One region of the Petrocella sp. genome, then DNA from elsewhere that is predicted to be linked to it. Evidence: riboswitches for the same ligand, from Rfam matches in the RefSeq annotation. Region 1 holds a riboswitch; the other holds the start of a gene.
What was found. A riboswitch is a leader RNA that binds a small molecule or an ion and turns the genes downstream of it on or off. The one in region 1 is predicted to bind thiamine pyrophosphate.

Region 1 (9,455 bases):
TGGCTTCTTGACCAAAATTCCTGATTAAATACTTTTCGAAATCGGATACAACACCATTCATAACAATATGAATTTCATCTGATAAATACTTAACATAAATATTTTTTGGGCCTTTACCGTTTGCATTTTTCAGGATTGTTGTAAAGGCCTTTAAAATAGCCGTTTTCTCATAAACAGTAAAATTCAAGTCATCACCTGCTCTGTACCCATTCTGTCAATTTTTTACTTTTAATTTAAGAAATTATAGATTTCTATTTATGGTTAAAGGGTCAACACTAAGTTTCACTAAATGCATATACCATATATTTTTGACGCCTTAACCATATTATTTATGTATATTAAATGTTTTCTCAATACCATTCCAATATGTATTCCAAACATTATCTATAAAAGATGCCATTTTTGAATTTCCTGAGTATAAAAGCATGCCATCTAAAGTACCATGGATCATTACCATATAAGTCTGTATAATCGGTAAAATACTTTCTTCATAGCTATCCTCACAAACCAGCAGGTCTTTTATTAACTTTTTAAGTTCTATCGAGATTTTTTTTTCATGTTTATTAATAACTTCTTGGGTTTTGATGAAAAGTTTTTTTGACTCAATAAGAAGTATCCATCTCCAGAACCTAAGCTTATTCAAGTCCTTATAATATTCAATGATAGAATAATATATTCTCTTCATTTTCAAATGGGCCTTTAAATCCTCTATTGCTTCTAGCTCTTTTTCTATCATATTGAAATACTGCTGTACTTGTATAACAATCATTTCATAAAATAAATCATCTTTATTATCAAAATAATTATATAACGTTTGTTTCTTGATACCTGAAGCTTTTGCAATTTCAGAAAGTGATGCATTGTAACCTTTTTTTGAGAATTCTTCATACGCTGACTCTAGAATCAATTTTTTTCTCACTAATAACCTCCGCCTACTGACGCCTGGTCGTAAGTATATTGTACTATACCATATTGAATTTGTCTAGGACTATAGTAATCTTTTTAGTTTCTGCTGATTAAGTTGACTTCCGAACCAACCAGCCATTAATTTTATAAATCGCCAGTAATTCAACAACTGGCTAGAAATTCCAAAAAATATTCGTGACTAAATTTTGAATAAATTCGTCACAAATACTGACAATCCTATAGTTGTCATGGTTATTTCTTCAAGTTTTGTTTTTATTAGGTCCATACCATAACACCGTTTGCTTAAGCTCAAGCTTAAGCTGAAGCTTCTTTCAACTTCGATTCGAGCCCATCCCACCGTTTTCATCATCACTATTGTCATCTTTTGACGTTGCGGCTTCTAGCATATATTCATTGGCTTCCATAAACATTTGAGTACTGATTTATTTTCTAAAATCCACCAACTAACTGGCTTCAAAAGGAACGCCATCTTGATAACCAGAAAGTCCTATGAAATGAATGATTAAAGCACCTAATGCCATACGAAGTGGCTTGGCAACATTGCCGGTATCGCTTGAAAATAGCTCGGCATATTTTTCTTCAAATTCTTCTAGTGTATTGGGTCTACCAAGGTAATCCATCTATTCTTAGGTTTCATCTTAAGCCTAAGGGGCTGATTAAACTCAAGGAAAGTAGGTTGAGAATCATCGGATAGAGTATACATCTTTTTTAGGCTCCTACAGAATTATTTGGCATAAAGTGCAAGGATAATGGTTGAATTCAGGAAATACCCTTGCACTTATTATACAAAAATTCGCTTCAAATGCAGTAAAATCAGGATTTTAAAGTTACTCAGCAGACACTAAGTATCAAAGCTTATTTAAGCGCTTTTAGGATATCACTTTCTTCAACAGCTTTGATGGCTTGCCTAAGCACATCTTCATTTTGAACTAGGGCCAACCTGACATACCCTTCACCTGAAGGTCCAAAGGCACTTCCTGGTGTTACTATGAGACCTGTTTTCTTAACAAGGTCCATTGCAAATTCTGACGAAGTTCTGTAATGTGACGGAATGCTTGCCCACACGAACATGGTTGCCTCCGGTTTATCCATCATCCAACCTATCTTTGTAAAACCTTCACACACGACATCACGCCGACTCTGATAGATTAACCTAGTAACTTCTACACATTGCTGCTCTCCTGTTATGGCTGCAATCGCAGCTCTTTGAACCGGTAAAAACATGCCATAGTCTATGTTTGATTTAAGTCGTTTCATTCTCGATACAACCGAGGCATTGCCTAGGCAAAACCCAATGCGTGCGCCTGCCATTCCATAGGTCTTTGAAAGAGAATTGAATTCAATCCCAACTTCTATGGCACCTTCATAGGCTAAAAAACTACCTGCCTTTTTATCGTCAAAGACCAGTTCGCTATAAGCATTATCGTGTACGATGATTAAATCATTCTGACGGGCAAACGCAATCAGGTCCTTATAAAACCAATCCGGTGCCATGGCTGTTGTCGGGTTGTTGGGATAAGATACCAGAATCATTTTAGCCCTTTTAACAACTTCTTCGGGAATAGAATTAAGCTGTATGATGTAGTTGTGTTCCTTCTTTTGAGGCATGTAATAGACTTCTGCTCCGGCCAAAATCGGACCATCTGCAAAGACCGGATAACAAGGGTCCGGTACCAGTACAACATCACCTTCATCCACAACACATAAAGATATATGGGCCAAACCCTCTTGGGAACCTAGTAAAGAACATATCTCCGTCTTAGGATCTAGTTCAACATCGTACCTTTTTTTATACCACTTTGCGACAGCTTCCAGTAAGTTTTCTTTGTCATTAATTGCATAAATATATTGGGTCTCATCATCAATACCTTGTCTTAGAGCCTCCCTAATATGTTCTGCAGGTGGGATATTGGGTGTCCCCACACTCAAGTCAACGACAAATTCTCCTGCCTCTATCCTCTGTTTTTTAACTTCAAGCAACTGGGTAAATATGCTTTCTCCAAATCGCTCCATTCTTTTTGCAAATCTCATATTCAAGCTCCTCAACTCAATTTAATAGACTATTTCTTTCAAGGCAATAATGACATTGGCACAATTGGTAACTTCAAGCTTCATATAAATTTGGCTCACATGGTTTTTGACTGTACCAAGTTATAAGTTTGTAATACATTCTTTTATGGCGTCTATCAGAACCTTTTGATGTATTGGTAGAATAGTAATGCCTTCATCAATAATAATGCTAATTATCAATCCGGTCGATTTTCTAACCGTTTCCGCAAGATGAAATAGCTGTTGTTCAAAATCCTCTATGATTTCATCTCTAATGGCCTTAGTAGAACTTCTAATTTCTCTGATTGAATTTTTAGGTCACCAAATGCTTTTTCTAATTTTAGATTGGTTATCATTTGCTTTTTTAATGTATAAAAAGCCGCTACAAAAAGTACTTACACCAATACATTAACATATATGGTTATGAATGCATCAACATAATTTATATACTGTATGTGAAATCAGTGTTTGTACAAAGGGTAAAGTGATATGAAAAATAGGGTGCATCATATTTTTCCGTCACCACTCTAAGGGATAATACTTCATATGTCATCACCAGACATAAAGCCTCCTTTTTTATAATGGATTTAGAATTATTTTGCTTTCCGGTCTTTTAGATTATATCATTTTTTACCTAATATTTATAGTCTTGTTCATTATTGCTAGATGTTCTTTTCCTAATATTTCATTTATATTATACATCTAATGATAAGATTGACATTTGCCGATTATATATTTAGCATATAGTAGCAGCTTTATATTTTTTAACTATCTTGGAGGCGAATTATGACAGAGGATAATAAACATTCGAGCGGCAAATTAAAACTATTTTTAACTGTGGCTATGATTATTGTATTGATCTTAGCTATTGCTTATGTCTTCGATCAAGGTGAAATACCTGCAAATCCGTCTGAAAAAATATTAACAAAGTCTTTGGATTCCGAAAGCATGGAGAACAGTGCTTCTTATGGTAACACTGATGGCTTGACTGAGAACATGACTGAATCTTCCGAAGCTTTAGAGCCTACAGAACCTAACGAGCCTAATGAAAGTACGATGCCCATCATTAATGATCCACTTGAAAATGAGTTTCGTCTCATTACACATAAGAATACTTCTCTAGGTATTATGAGCTGGGATGATCAAATCAGTATTCCTGATATCCTAGGTAACCATCAAACTGAGATTGTAGAGACCATAGGTCAAGGTGGAGATACTTTCGAAGGTTCTAAGCTAAAAACTATAGAATATGAAGGATTAAGGGTTATACTCTTATCACCCAAAGAGAATGGAAAAACATATTATGTTATGAGAATGGACATAAGCAATAACCTATATGAAACCTACCGTGGCATCAAAGTCGGTGATTCATTTCAAAGACTTGAAAATACTTATCATGAAATTGAGCAGGTCGAAACCGGTGATACACTTCAAGATACTTATCGATATACGGATCATAGTTATCGATATATTGAGTTTATAATTGTTGATCATGTTGTTGCTTTTATAGAGATTGGTATGGAATTGCAATAAATGTCTCGTGATCTGAGATTCCATGAAAACCCTTCCACAGTGTGTAATTAGGGTCTCTAATTGGTGCATCCATGCACTTCATGGTCGGTGTTGGCTTACTAGAGTATTACCTATTAGTCGTAGTTTTTCATTTGGTACTTACTATTAATATCAAAACTAATACTCACTTTTTATACTAATGAAATTTAAAAGAATAAATGAAAAGTGATTATTTAAACAGAGTATGAAGTTCCAGGATAAAGAACAGAGGCCTTGCAGCTAATCCACGGATGGGCTTTCATAAGACAACTTGAGTCTCAAGCAAAAAAGTAGTAACCTTAGATTTCCATCCATGGTTACTACTTCGTTAAGAAACTAGGGACTACCAATCATAGGTTGTCCTTTTTTGTTAATTTGTCGTTATTTTGCTAATATCCTAAGATATGGCTGACTTTTTAATCTGATTAAAGGCTTGCAGGACACTCGGAACTAATAGTACAATCGCTGTCACAAAACCTTCTACACCGGTATAAGAAAAGTTATACCAAAATGAATATAAAATGGTGTTCCAACCTTCTGGTGTGTACTCGGCAAAGAAGATAATACCTGATAAAAAGTGAAAAAAGAACCTACCCATAACACCTATGGCTAATCCTTTGACCAAACCATGCTTTGAGCCTGCAAAGATACCGGATAACCCTAATGCGCCAAAGGCCAGAGGATAATCCAATACGAGCTGAACCGGGTGCATGACCCAACCACCAAAGACCAATTGTAGAAGTCCATAAACAATACCAGCCAATACTCCTTGTCTAACACCATAGAAATAACCGATGACAACAATGAAGAACATACTAAATAAAGTTATAGACCCACCTTGGGGCAAGGCAAAAAGCTTAATCTGTGATAACACCATAGCCAGTGCAATGGCTACCCCTGAATAAGCCAAGGGCTTAATCTTATGCTCTGAATCACCTTCCTTGTTAACCAAAATAAGTGCCAGCAGTAATAACAATACAGCCAGTACAATGATGATGAGCTTACCCATATCCGATTCAATAATGAGTTGAAGATCACCTGTTGCCCATGCTTCTTTGAATCTTTCGAACATAAAAAAACCTCCTAACGAAATTATCGTAGGCGGTATTAACTGAATGCTATGATGATACTACTCAAGCACTGCTTTCCTACGCCAGCATGATCTGGTTCAGGTATGAGGGTCAGTTAATACTATCTCAGCCGTGTGACGGCTCCCCTAGCGATTTGCTCTATTAGCATACTGCTTTTCTGTTTATCTGTCAAGATGATTTGAGTATTAATAAAAAACTTTACTATAGAATAATGATTTTCTATGAAATTCATTTAGAGTCAAATAAAAAACGACTTCTAGCTGAGAAGATTGAAAACAGAGATAAATTCGAATGGGCGAATGGCATATTCTCATTCCTTTACACCCCATCCCATCGATTCTAAAAATAAAACTGAAAATTCTTCTTACTTAATACCGATATCACTTCGATATTGCTTATTCTCAAATTCAATCTCTGAAACGGCTTTATAAGCCGTTTTTCTTGCCTCTTCTATAGAATTGCCAAAGGCTGTTACGCCAAGGACACGACCGCCATTTGTAAGGACTCGGTCATCCTCTTTTTTTGTGCCGGCATGAAAGACGACAACATCGTCTTTCTTTTTTTGTTCTTCTAAACCGGTAATGGTGTAACCCTTTTCATAGGCTATAGGGTAGCCTCCAGACGCCATAACAACACATACAGTAGCTCTATTGTCCCACTTTAGCTCAATCTCATCTAACCGGCCATCAATGGCCGCTTGGAAAACATCAAATAAATCTGTTTTCAGCTTAGGTAATACAACTTGTGCTTCCGGATCTCCAAATCTTGCGTTGTATTCCAATACCTTAATACCCTGTGGTGTCAGCATCAAACCAAAGAATATAATACCCATAAAAGGCCTTCCTTCTGCCTTCATAGCTCTTAAACTGGGCTCAAATATGGTTTTTACCGCTATTTCATGCATTTCCTTTGTGTAATACTGACTAGGAGAAAATGTACCCATACCACCTGTGTTTGGTCCTTGATCCTTGTCAAAAGCACGCTTGTGATCTTGGGCACTCACCATCGGTAGAACATGTTCCCCATCACAAAATGATAACACAGAAACCTCCGGTCCGGTCATGAACTCTTCTACCACCATAACTTTTCCGGCATCACCAAACTTTTGGGCCACCATAATCTCATCCACACCAGCTAAAGCTTCTTCTTGGGTCTCACATATCAAAACACCTTTACCAAGGGCCAATCCATCTGCTTTTAGAACTGTCGGATATGTACACGTTTTCAGATAGGCTTTTGCCTCATTTGGGTCATCAAAAACTTCATAACCGGCTGTTGGAATATTGTGTTTTTTCATTAGGTCTTTGGCAAAAACTTTACTACCTTCAAGAATTGCAGCATTTTTTCTCGGACCAAAAATACGTAAACCTTTGGATTCAAAGCGATCCACAACGCCAAGCATCAATGGGTCATCCATTCCTACAACGGTCAAGTCGATGGCTTCTTTAAGTGCAAAGTCAAGTAGCCCTTCAACATCCGTCGCTGATAAATTCACACAGTCTGCCATTTCCATGATGCCTGCATTGCCTGGGGCACAATAGATTTTAGTCACTTTTTTACTCTGTGCAAGTTTCCATATAATGGCATGTTCACGGCCGCCACCACCGATAACAAGTACTTTCATCTTTACTCCAATCCTTCATACAATATTAGATACCTTTTCTAAACACTTTTCTTTTGAAACACTTTACCATGAATCACTTCCAACTGGCCCCTAGCGATTTGGTTAATGACTTCCGGTAACAACTGCCATTCCGCTTCTTCCATAATTCGCTTTTGTAGTGTTTCCGGTGTATCAGTTTCTAAGACTTGAACTGTTTTTTGAGCAACAATGGGACCGGTATCTGTACCCTCATCCACAAAATGGATGGTGGCACCTGATACTTTAACACCTCGTTCAAGAGCCGCTTCATGGACTTTAAGACCATAGAAGCCATCTCCTGAAAAAGCCGGTAAGAGAGATGGGTGTACATTGATGATTCTGTTCCTATAAGCGTTAATAAACCGACTGCCAAGTACGACTAAATAACCTGCCAGTACCACCAAATCCACTTCTAATGCTTGAAAATAATCAATTAATGCTTGGTCGAATGCTTCTCGCGTTTCATATGTTATTGGGCTTATCCAACAGGTTGATAGACCATGCTTCTTAGCTCTTTCTAGAGCATAGGCCTTCTTCCTATTACTTACGACGGTTACAATTTTTACATTTTTTATTTCTTGATTCTCGATACGATCAATAATGGCTTGTAGATTAGTTCCGCCACCTGATACTAATATACCGACTTTTAGCATAATTCCACTCCTGATTGACCTTTTTTTACTTCGCCAATTACATAAGCTTTTTCTCCTATGGCCTCAAGGACTTTAATCGCCTGATCCACCTCACTTGGAGCCAAAGCCACAATCATGCCAATCCCCATATTAAAGGTGTTGTACATGGCTTCCTGTTTGATATCTCCAAGGGCTTGCATGACATTAAAGATTGGATGCACCGGCCATGTACCCAATTGAATCTTTGCATAACAATCCTTGGGTAACATTCTTGGTATGTTTTCAATGAATCCACCACCGGTTATATGGCTGATGGCTTTTATTTTAACCGCTTCTTTTAAGGCTTTAATCATCTTGACATATATTTTTGTCGGTACAAGAAGGGCTTCACCTAAACTGGTATCAAGACCGGCCACTTCAAGAGCCAGTTTATCCCTTGTTGGGTTAAAAAGTTTCCTTACTAAGGAATACCCATTGCTATGTATCCCAGAGGACGGTAAGCCAAGTAATATGTCACCTTCTTTTATATCCTTACCATCAATCACATCTTTTTTATCCACGATACCAACAGAAAATCCGGCCAGATCGTATTCATTTTCAGGGTAAAATCCCGGCATTTCCGCTGTCTCTCCGCCTATTAAAGCTGCACCTGATTGTCGACAACCCTCAGCAATCCCGCCCACGATGGTCGCTATTTTTTCAGGTATATTTTTGCCACAGGCAATATAATCTAAGAAAAATAAGGGTTCTGCTCCGGCGCATATTATATCATTAACGCACATGGCGACAGCGTCAATACCAATGGTGTCATGTCGCTCTAATTCAAAAGCGATCTTCAACTTTGTTCCGACACCATCCGTACCGGAAACTAATATTGGCTCTTCCATCTTATGCTTGGCTAAGGAAAAAAGTCCGCCAAATCCACCTAAATCCGTTACCACTTCTTCACGCATGGTGGTTTTGACATGTTCTTTCATTAATTCAACTGCCTTGTAGCCTGCTTCCACATCTACCCCGGCCGACTTATAATCTATTGACATCTTTTTGCCTCCTCATCTACAACCTCTACTGGATAATCGCCAGTAAAACAACCGGTACAGAATTCACATCCGGCACCCTCAAATGTTGATAATAAACCTTTTCTACTGATATAGCCTACACTGTCTGCACAAATAAGGTCTCTGATTTCATCCAAACTGTGGGTGCTGGCAATCAAATTTTCTCTTTCCGGTGTATCAATGCCAAAATAACAAGAATATTTTACCGGCGGAGAACTGACTCTTACATGAACCTCTTTTGCACCAGCTTCTCGCAGTAAATTCACAATTCTTCTGCTGGTTGTACCCCTAACAATGGAGTCATCAATCATAATGACCCTTTTACCTTCAATCTGACTTCTTATGGGATTTAGTTTCAAATGTACGGCCAATTCCCTAAGCCCTTGACTTGGAGCAATAAAAGTTCTTCCCACATAGCGATTTTTCATAAAACCATCTACAAGAGGTATCCCGGATGCTGCCGCAAAACCATGAGCTGCACCTAGTCCGGAGTCCGGTACCCCAA
Region 2 (9,455 bases), on a different contig from region 1:
AAAATTGACATAACTTTTTGGGACATCTCCACATATAGATCGTGGGAGACAGCAATAACCTTTCCTCTTGGGCAAAGTCGCATTGCTTCATGAATCAACATCGTTGTTTTGACACCATAAGCTTTTGCATCATAGGAAGCTGCAAGTACGATCCCGCGTCTTGTTTCAGGATCACCACCTACAATAAGGGGTACCTGCTTAAGTTCAGGATTTCTTGCTTGTTCGCAAGAAGCAAAAAAGGCATTCATGTCGATATGAAAGATTGTTTTGGGACACATATTTATCACCTGTTTTCATCGTGCAATCAAGCCACCTGGTAAAGCGGTTTAAAAAAACCGCCTTTATAGGCGGCTTTATATAGTCTTTATCCTATTGGTTTACTTTAAGCGTCCAATTGTATGAATCTTCAATAGCACCGCTTTGAACGCCGGTAATGGTATCATACAATCTACGTGCAACCGGTCCTATTTCTCCGTTATTAACTATCAATTGACGTCCATCCCAGTCAAGTAAACCAACCGGAGAAATAACCGCTGCTGTACCTGTACCGAACGCCTCTTCAAGACGGCCTTCATCATGTGCCAAATACAAATCATCAATAGAGATTCTTCTCTCAGATACATTCATCTTCCAATCTTTTAACAATTGGATGACAGAATCTCTCGTCACACCCGGTAATATGCTACCTTCTAGGGAAGGGGTGATTATCTCACCGTCTATTTTAAAGAAAACATTCATGGTGCCTACTTCTTCAATGTATTTTCTCTCAACACCATCTAACCATAGTACTTGAGCATAGCCTTTTTCTTTGGCTTTCATCTGTGCTTTTAAGCTGGCCGCATAATTGGCTCCGGTTTTTGCAAAACCTACGCCACCTTTAACTGCTCTTACATATTCAGTCTCTACCCATATTTTTACTGGATTCATACCTTCTTTGTAATAAGCGCCAACAGGGGATAAAATAATCATCAGTTTATATCTATTGGCTGGACGAACACCTAAGAAAGGATCCGTCGCAATAATAAATGGACGTATATATAAAGACGTTCCCGGTAGGCTTGGTACCCAATCTTTATCCATTTCTACAATCGCTTTTATGGCTTGTAACACATCCGCTTCATTCACTTCTGGTATGCAGATCCGTTGATTGGTGGTATTGGTTCTTTTTATATTCATCTCCGGTCTAAAAAGTAAGATCTCATTATCTTTTGTCCTATAGGCTTTCAACCCTTCAAACATCTCCTGACCGTAATGGAATACCATAGCTGAAGGTGCCAGCACCACGTCTTGATAGGGGACAATCCTGGGATCAATCCATCCCTTACCTTCTTCATAATCCATGATAAACATATGATCTGTAAATATATTGCCAAAACCCAATTGATTGGGGTCTGGTTTTTCCTTAAAAGTTGTTGCCTTTTCGATTCTTATATTGAGCATGGATAAGCCCCTTTCCCATTTCTATTTCCACAAATGACTGCAGAAATTGCGTTACTCCATATTATAACAGTTCTTCAAAATAATTCAACAGATTTTTATCGTCTTAACTTGTTAAAGTGTTTCCAATTAAGCAAGGTCAAAGTATATGAAATACACATAGAAAAATCGCAAAGCTTGATTCCAATGTTATCTTAATTGAATGGTTAAGGCATCAAAACTATTTTGACCCTTTAGCCATTTAATGCTTCTTTCATATTTAAGATGGCACACATTTTCCCACACATGGAACAAGTTGTTTCATCTTCAAGTTCTGTATGCTCGCGGTAAGCCCGTGCTTTTGAAGAATCTATGGCCAAATCAAACATAGACTTCCAATCCAGATTAACTCTAGCTTTACTCATCTGCTTATCCCAATCTCTTGCGTGTGGTATTTTCTTAGCGATATCTGCCGCATGAGCTGCAATTTTTGTTGCGATGATGCCTTCCTTCATATCTTCAACTGTTGGTAAACGTAAGTGTTCCGCCGGGGTTACATAGCATAAGAAATCCGCACCGGCCGCTGCTGCAATCGCACCACCTATAGCACCGGTGATGTGGTCATATCCAGGCGCTATATCCGTCACAAGAGGACCTAACACATAAAATGGTGCGCCATGACAGAGTTTTTTCTCAAGCATGACATTGGCTTCGATCTCATCCATCGACATATGACCCGGTCCTTCAATAATGACCTGTACATCTTTATCCCACGCACGTTTTGTGAGTTCTCCAAGTGTAATTAGTTCTTGAATCTGGCTGGCATCTGTAGAATCTGCCAACCCCCCTGGTCGACAAGCATCACCTAGACTTAGTGTTATATCAAATTCTGCACATATATCCAATAGATCATCAAAATACTCATAATAGGGATTATCATATCCGGTTAGGCGCATCCATGCAAACATCAAAGAGCCACCTCGTGAAACCAAGTTCATCAGACGTGGGTTTTCAAGAAAGGTCTCTGACGTCCTACGGTTCATACCGGCATGAATGGTCACAAAATCCACACCATCTTCTCCGTGCTTACGTACCATGGCCAAAAAATCTTCAGGCTGGACATCTTTAAGCTCTTTTTCAAAAAAACCAAAAACATCATATACCGGCACCGTGCCAATCATGGCACCGGACATTTCGATCAGTTTTTTTCTAAACTGCTCGGTCTTTCCATAGTTACTTAAGTCCATAATGGATTCAACACCCATATCCAGTGCAGCTCGGACTTTCTCAAGTTCCATTTCCGGATCATTACAGTCCTTTGATATACCCAGATTCACATTCATTTTGGTCCTTAACCCTTCACCAACACCTTCAGGATCAATGGACAAATGCTTACGGTTGGCCGGAATGACAACGGTTCCTTTTGCGATTTTTTCTCTTAAACCTTCGACATCCATATTTTCTTTTTTAGCTACTATTCTCATAATATCCGTGATAATGCCTTGCTTTGCTGCGTTCATTTGTGTTGTATAAGTTTGCATCGTTTTCTCCTAAAATTTCTTCTTTATTTGATGGATTCTTTTTGCAATGTTTTCTTTTTTTTCTTGATAGATGGTTGACACCATAGCAACACCATCTAGGTACCTGGTATGTTCTCGTGATAAAAGATTGGCTGTGATACCACCAATGCCATATAGAGGCAAAGTTACATGATTATAAATGGACTGTAGTGTTGGCAGATTCATTGGTATAGCGTCTTGCTTTGTTGACGAAGAAAAAAGTGCCCCAACACCAAGATAGTCTGCGCCATAATCCGCTGCATAACGGGCTTGTTCTAAGGTTTTGGCCGTTGCTCCAATAACGACATTTGGGCCCAGTTCTCGCCTTGCTTCTCGAATGGAGGTATCGTGTAGGCCAAGGTGAACACCATCTGCTCTAATTTCTTTTGCTAACTCTACATCGTCGTTAATTATAAAGGTCGTACCATATTCCCTTGCCATGGCTTGCAACTGTCGACTCTCTTTTAGTTTTTCTTCCCAAGTTTTATGTTTCACACGGTACTGAAGATACCCTACACCGGATTGTAATGCTAATTGAGTTTTTGATAAACATGTAGATCTAAACGCCCGTTCATCTTCAGTCTCTTGAGTGATTAGGTATATAGGTGCATTTCGTTTGGCCACCTCATCCATAAGTTGTTGCTTGTAAAGTCCTAGTCTTTGCTGATGAGCGATCTCTTGTGCAGCCATCTGACTGCTCCGATTCATGCAATCGAGAGCTTTTAATATGGCTTCATGTCGATCCATACTTGAGGCACATACACGTGTTATGATCAAACTGTTTAACATGCAACCTGTTCCTGTCATACGTTGTTGTAAAGCACTGCCACCTGTAAGTTCCCAAACGCCTTTTGATGAGGCTACATAATCTGTAGCACCGGTAATAACCACAATGAATTCAAGGTTGAAGACTTCATACTTTTTCCACAGGTTTTGTGCCAGTTCATAATGCTTATCCCCTATATCTATCTGACTATCTACACCGTAAAATGTTGTACTGATTTTTTCATTCAGCAAGGCTTTTGCCTCTTGGGTATTACACTTTAGAATAGATACCCCACCGTTTTTCAAAGCTTTGATTGATTGGTTCATACGAAACCGGCTTGCGCTACATCCAACTGGGTCCAAAAGAAGTGTTTTATTATGTTCCTTCGCTATTTGATGTGCATAATCCATTTTATTAAATCGCATTTGATCTGCCGTTCCGATGTTAATAACAACACCATCTACTTTGGGAATGATTTCTTCATACTCCATTGAGGCTTCGGACATGATTGGCCGCCCACCAGATGCTATACACATATTGGCCACGTCCGCCATGGTGACGTAATTGGTCAAAAAATGGATGATCGGCTTTTTAGTTTCCAAGTGCATGAACAACCCCCTCGCCTTGACCCACAAGATAGCCATCTCTTATGGCCTTTGTGACCGTTTTTTTTGCGCCGCTTATAGCTTTATTAAGTGTTTTACCGGATGCTAACTCACAAGCTATGGCTGAAGAAAGACAACACCCTGTTCCATGTGTACAATTACTAGCCAAGCGTTTTTCTCTAAAGGTTACCATCTTATTGCCATCATAGAAAAAATCAATGGCCTGATTTTCCCAAGTAAAATGACCGCCTTTTAATAAAACCGGTGTATGATACATTTGATAGAGTTTTTTACAAGTCTTTTCCATATTTATCCCTTTTTCAATCTGGATACCGGTTATTCTCTGGGCTTCAAAAAGATTGGGTGTTATTAATGACACTTTACTCATTAACTTATCAAGGGCTATTAAAGCCTCTTCCCTAATGAGCTGTTTTCCCGTTGATGCATACATCAAAGGGTCTAAGACAATGGGACACTTTTGATCTTCAAGCCATCTTATTACGGCAAGAATGTTCTCTAACGTATAAAGCATACCTATTTTGATGGCTGAAATCACAAAATCTTCATCCATAACAGAGAGTTGTTCTCTAACTTCAATAGGTTGAATACAATGAATCCTTTGGGTGTTTTGAGCGGTTATGGCTGTTATGGCTGTTATAGCATGATGGCCATAGGAGGCTATGGTTTTTACATCTCCTTGTATGCCTGCGCCACCAGATGAGTCTGATCCTGCAATCGTGAGTACATTTTTCATATTCTTTCTTTCCATTTTCTTATTGGTTTCAATATATTAGTGGCTTCAAGAATAATCAGCGAAAAAATACTACCTACCAAAGAACTGATTCCAAAAGGTACAATAAAGAAAAAAAGACCAACATGATTGCCCATCAGATAACTTGCCACCGGTGCTGCAATCATACTCCCTCCGATTCCAGTTCCCAAGACTTCACCTAAACAAGCCATCCGATGATTAGAAAAACCTTGTTTAGAAAACCGTTGATATAGAAAGCCTGCCAACGCGGCGCCTATCATACTTCCCGGAAAAGCCAACAAAGAACCCATACCCAACATATTGCGTATTAATGAAATCAAAAATGCATTAATCACCGCGTAAGCCGGTCCAAGTAGCACAGCGCCGATGACATTAATAAAATGTTGAATCGGAAAACACTTAGCAACACCAAAGGGAATATAAAAGGTACTCAGTATAACCCCTAGAGCTATTAACATACCTGAGATTGATAGCTTCAATGATCTGTTGTTTTTTGCTTTGTTCATCATAACCTCCATCTTGTGAATGATTTGATGATTCGGTTTATGCAGTTTTGAAAACATTCAGAAGTCTTTGAAAAAAGAAAAAACTATTATACAATTTTAACCTGTATAATAGCCTTATATTTGACTTAAGCTTTCCTACGTCGGCATGATCCGAATCAGGTCAAGGGTCAAAGACAATGGTCTTCCTCTCAGCCAGCATATCCGGCTCCCCTAGCGTTCTATTTAATTGAGTTACGGGTAAAGATTATCATAAAGATGCGTATACGTCAATACTCGGTTGTCATTAATTATAATTTTGTAGGTCTATTCATATGAAAAAGCTAATATTTTATTCTACTTAGGTCGATAATATAGATAGAATAAGAATTGTGCGCTTTATTATAGGAGATGATCTTATGAATTATTGGCCACATGATAAACACATCATTGATAACAGGGAAGGACCTGATTTTTGGATGAAATGGATAAAAATCGCATCTATTTTAGGCTGGATTATGGTCGGTGCTATTGTCGTGATGTTTGATCAGGCAAGACCTCAGATTTACTCAATTTTAGACATACATTATAATAAGGTTTCAGCTAGTACTTGGAATCAAGATATTCTAATGGGTACATTTATATTATCTATCTGTACATTTCTTTTTATCTTGATATCCTTATTGGCCAACGCTCAACGTCTAAAGAGAAAAGTGGATCGCGTTCGCATATCTTTAGTGATTACCATGTTTATATCCCTAAGCTTTATGCTAGGACTATTCATATGGTACTTGGGTACTTTATAATAACTTGTTCAATCTCATCTATTGTGAATAGGAATGTACTGACCAATCCACAGCCTCATACCCCATCTTTATGAGATGGTTATTAATATTGCTAAAAGGTCGACTACCAAAAAATCCCTTCCTTGCAGAAAAAGGGGATGGATGGGGGCTCTTTAGAATTCGATGTATTGGATTCGTAATTAGAGCCTCTTTTTTTATGGCATGGTTTCCCCACAAAACAAAAACCATGCCTTCTTCACGTTCATTCAATACTTCTATGACCCGATCAGTAAATCTTTCCCATCCCAGATGCTTATGAGATGAAGGTGCACCGGCTCTTACAGTACATATGGTATTCATCATCAAAATCCCTTGCTTGGCCCAGTCAATAAGGTACCCATGATCCGGTATTGGAATCCCAAGATCAAAAGCTAACTCCTTATAGATGTTCTTGAGGGAAGGTGGTAACTTCATATCCGGCATAACAGAAAAGCACAATCCATGTGCTTGCCCCTCACCATGGTATGGATCCTGTCCAAGTATAACCACTTTAACCTGATTATAATCCGTCATTTCAAAAGCTGAAAAAACTTGTGTTTTAGGTGGATATATCCTTTCATGCTCATAAGCATCTTCAAGAATTGACCACATTTCTTTATAATAGGTTTTTTCAAATTCTTCTTCTAATCGTGTTGCCCAATGTTTGTTTTTTATCTTCATACTCATAAGCCTTTCCAGAACAATGAGGATTCTAATAATGACCTGGATACATAATCTTATACTTATTATAATGCACTTTGTGAACATCAAGTTCCTCTAAGTCGTGAGGTGCTTTTTCCTCATCCGGATAGCCTATAGCAATTATTGCTTCAACCATGTAGTGTTCCGGTATAGATAAAAGTTCCTTTATATAGGTCTCTGATGAAGTACCCTTCTCTGTTAATCTTTCTCTGATTTGAACCCAACAGCTACCAAGACCAAGGCGTTCTGCTTCTAATTGAATATAAGTAGCCGCTATGGCACAATCTTCAACACACATATCACTTACGCTTGTATCACCGATGATAACAATGGCCATAGGTGCTTTGCTCACAAACGTAGATCCATGTGTCTTGGCCTGTGATAGTTGGTTTAGGATATCTTCATCATCCACCACCAGAAAACCCCAAGGTTTTCTGCCTCTTGAACTGGGTGCAAGTAGAGCCGCCGTAACAAGCTTGTCCACTTTCTCATATTCTATTTTTTGGGTCTTGTACTTTCGAATGCTCCGTCGATTAACCAATAAACGAATCATATTTTCACCTCTTATTCGATCACTTAAGCTTTCATGTTATCTAAATCATTTTTCAATTTTTCTAGACCGATTCTAATACGTTTTATAGATTCTTCTTTACCCAAGATAGCAGCTATGTCAAAAGCCCCTCCCGGTGTGGATTCTTTTCCTGAAAGTATGGTTCGAAGTGGCCATAAAATACGTCCGTTCTTCATGCCCTTTTCTTCTACAAAAGCCATAACCAAGTCATGCAAACTCTCAATCGTCCATGTTTCATGGGCTTCCAACATCGGTAGCAATAAAGGCAGATCTTCTAGAGCTGTTTGGGGACTAGTTTTCATACGTTTATGATTATACATATCTATATGGTACTCCGGCACTTTTTCAAAAAAATCAATCATATTTGGGATTTCATTGAACTTCTCAATTCTAGGTTGTGTCAATAGAGCAATGGTTTTTTTATCCAGATGATTATTATATAAGACTTTATCTATTTCTTTCATAGCGTAGGACAAAAATGTTGCTTCATCCATGTTCTTGATGTACTCACCATTCATCCATGTGAATTTCTTCATATCAAAGACTGCTGGTGCTTTATTTATATGTCTATAATCAAAGGCTTCTACTAATTCTTCTAAAGTGAATATTTCTCGATTGTCTGAAGGCGACCAACCTAGAAGTGCAATAAAATTGACTATCGTATCCTTTAGGAAACCTTCTTCAACCAGGTCTTCATATGATGAATGACCACTACGCTTTGATAGTTTTTTATGGTTTTCATCTGTAATCAGTGGCACATGGACATAGGTCGGTACATCCCATCCAAAAGCTTCGTAAAGTCTATTGTATTTCGGGGAAGAAGAAAGGTATTCATTCCCTCTCACCACATGGGTGATTTCCATAAGATGATCATCCACCACATTAGCAAAATTATAGGTGGGAAACCCATCGGATTTCATAAGGACCATATCATCCAATTCAATATTATCCACTGAAATATCTCCATAAATGACATCTTTGAAAATTGTTTTGCCTTTGGTTGGATTGTTTTGTCTTATAACATAAGGTATATCTGCGTCTAATTTTTCTGCAATCTCATCCATGGTCAAGTCTAGGCAATGTTTGTCATATTTAAAATTTTCTTTGTTCTTTTCAGCTGTTTTTCTAAGCTGTTCCAATCTTTCTTTGTCACAAAAGCAGTAATACGCTTCTCCTTTGTCAAGAAGCTTCATAGCATGTTCTTTGTATATACCTGTCTGCACACGCTCACTTTGGATATATGGACCAAAACCACCATCTTTATCCGGACCTTCATCATGAATCAATCCAGTACCTTCCATAGTTCTATTGATGATTTCTATGGCACCTTCAACCAGTCTCTCTTGATCTGTATCTTCGATTCTAAGAAGGAAATCACCGCCTTCATGTTTCGCTATTAGATAAGCATACAAAGCGGTTCTCAAATTACCAACATGCATCCTCCCAGTCGGACTCGGTGCAAATCTTGTTCGAATTTTACTCATCATCTCACTCCATCTTTATGCTCAACATTCACCATCAATGTCTTATGAGCTTAATATACCTTGATAAACAAGGCATTTGAACGTCATACTTTCATCATTATAACATAGGTTACTATGGGTCACAATCCGATTTTTGAATCGAAAATCTATGGCAATACGCATTCGCCAGTTTACTATTTACCACTCAAAGGCTATAATGTTAAAGACACCCTTTTCTTAGAAGATGTCCTAGTTATCGGTTAACATAATACACTACACTTCCATCTCATAACTA

Region 2: another riboswitch for thiamine pyrophosphate. It lies ahead of thiW (energy coupling factor transporter S component ThiW); the one in region 1 lies ahead of thiT (energy-coupled thiamine transporter ThiT).

What each region holds. Positions count from the first base shown of each region.
Region 1 covers NZ_JCBCDA010000059.1:15,941-25,395, reverse strand. The annotation lists gene AC6F8J_RS07080 (Na-translocating system protein MpsC family protein) at 1-187, opposite strand, end outside; gene AC6F8J_RS07075 (TetR family transcriptional regulator) at 326-919, opposite strand; gene AC6F8J_RS07070 (hypothetical protein) at 1,371-1,547, opposite strand; gene AC6F8J_RS07065 (aminotransferase class I/II-fold pyridoxal phosphate-dependent enzyme) at 1,783-2,958, opposite strand; gene AC6F8J_RS07060 (hypothetical protein) at 3,763-4,509, shown strand; gene thiT (energy-coupled thiamine transporter ThiT) at 4,925-5,599, opposite strand; TPP riboswitch at 5,656-5,755, opposite strand; gene purD (phosphoribosylamine--glycine ligase) at 5,983-7,242, opposite strand; gene purN (phosphoribosylglycinamide formyltransferase) at 7,281-7,913, opposite strand; gene purM (phosphoribosylformylglycinamidine cyclo-ligase) at 7,907-8,926, opposite strand; gene purF (amidophosphoribosyltransferase) at 8,923-9,455, opposite strand, start outside.
Region 2 covers NZ_JCBCDA010000113.1:76,467-85,921, forward strand. The annotation lists gene dinB (DNA polymerase IV) at 1-278, opposite strand, end outside; gene AC6F8J_RS13170 (branched-chain amino acid aminotransferase) at 370-1,440, opposite strand; gene thiC (phosphomethylpyrimidine synthase ThiC) at 1,671-2,957, opposite strand; gene thiM (hydroxyethylthiazole kinase) at 2,967-4,349, opposite strand; gene thiD (bifunctional hydroxymethylpyrimidine kinase/phosphomethylpyrimidine kinase) at 4,333-5,115, opposite strand; gene thiW (energy coupling factor transporter S component ThiW) at 5,097-5,624, opposite strand; TPP riboswitch at 5,740-5,846, opposite strand; gene AC6F8J_RS13195 (hypothetical protein) at 6,020-6,406, shown strand; gene AC6F8J_RS13200 (uracil-DNA glycosylase) at 6,425-7,105, opposite strand; gene AC6F8J_RS13205 (nitroreductase family protein) at 7,137-7,679, opposite strand; gene gltX (glutamate--tRNA ligase) at 7,703-9,181, opposite strand.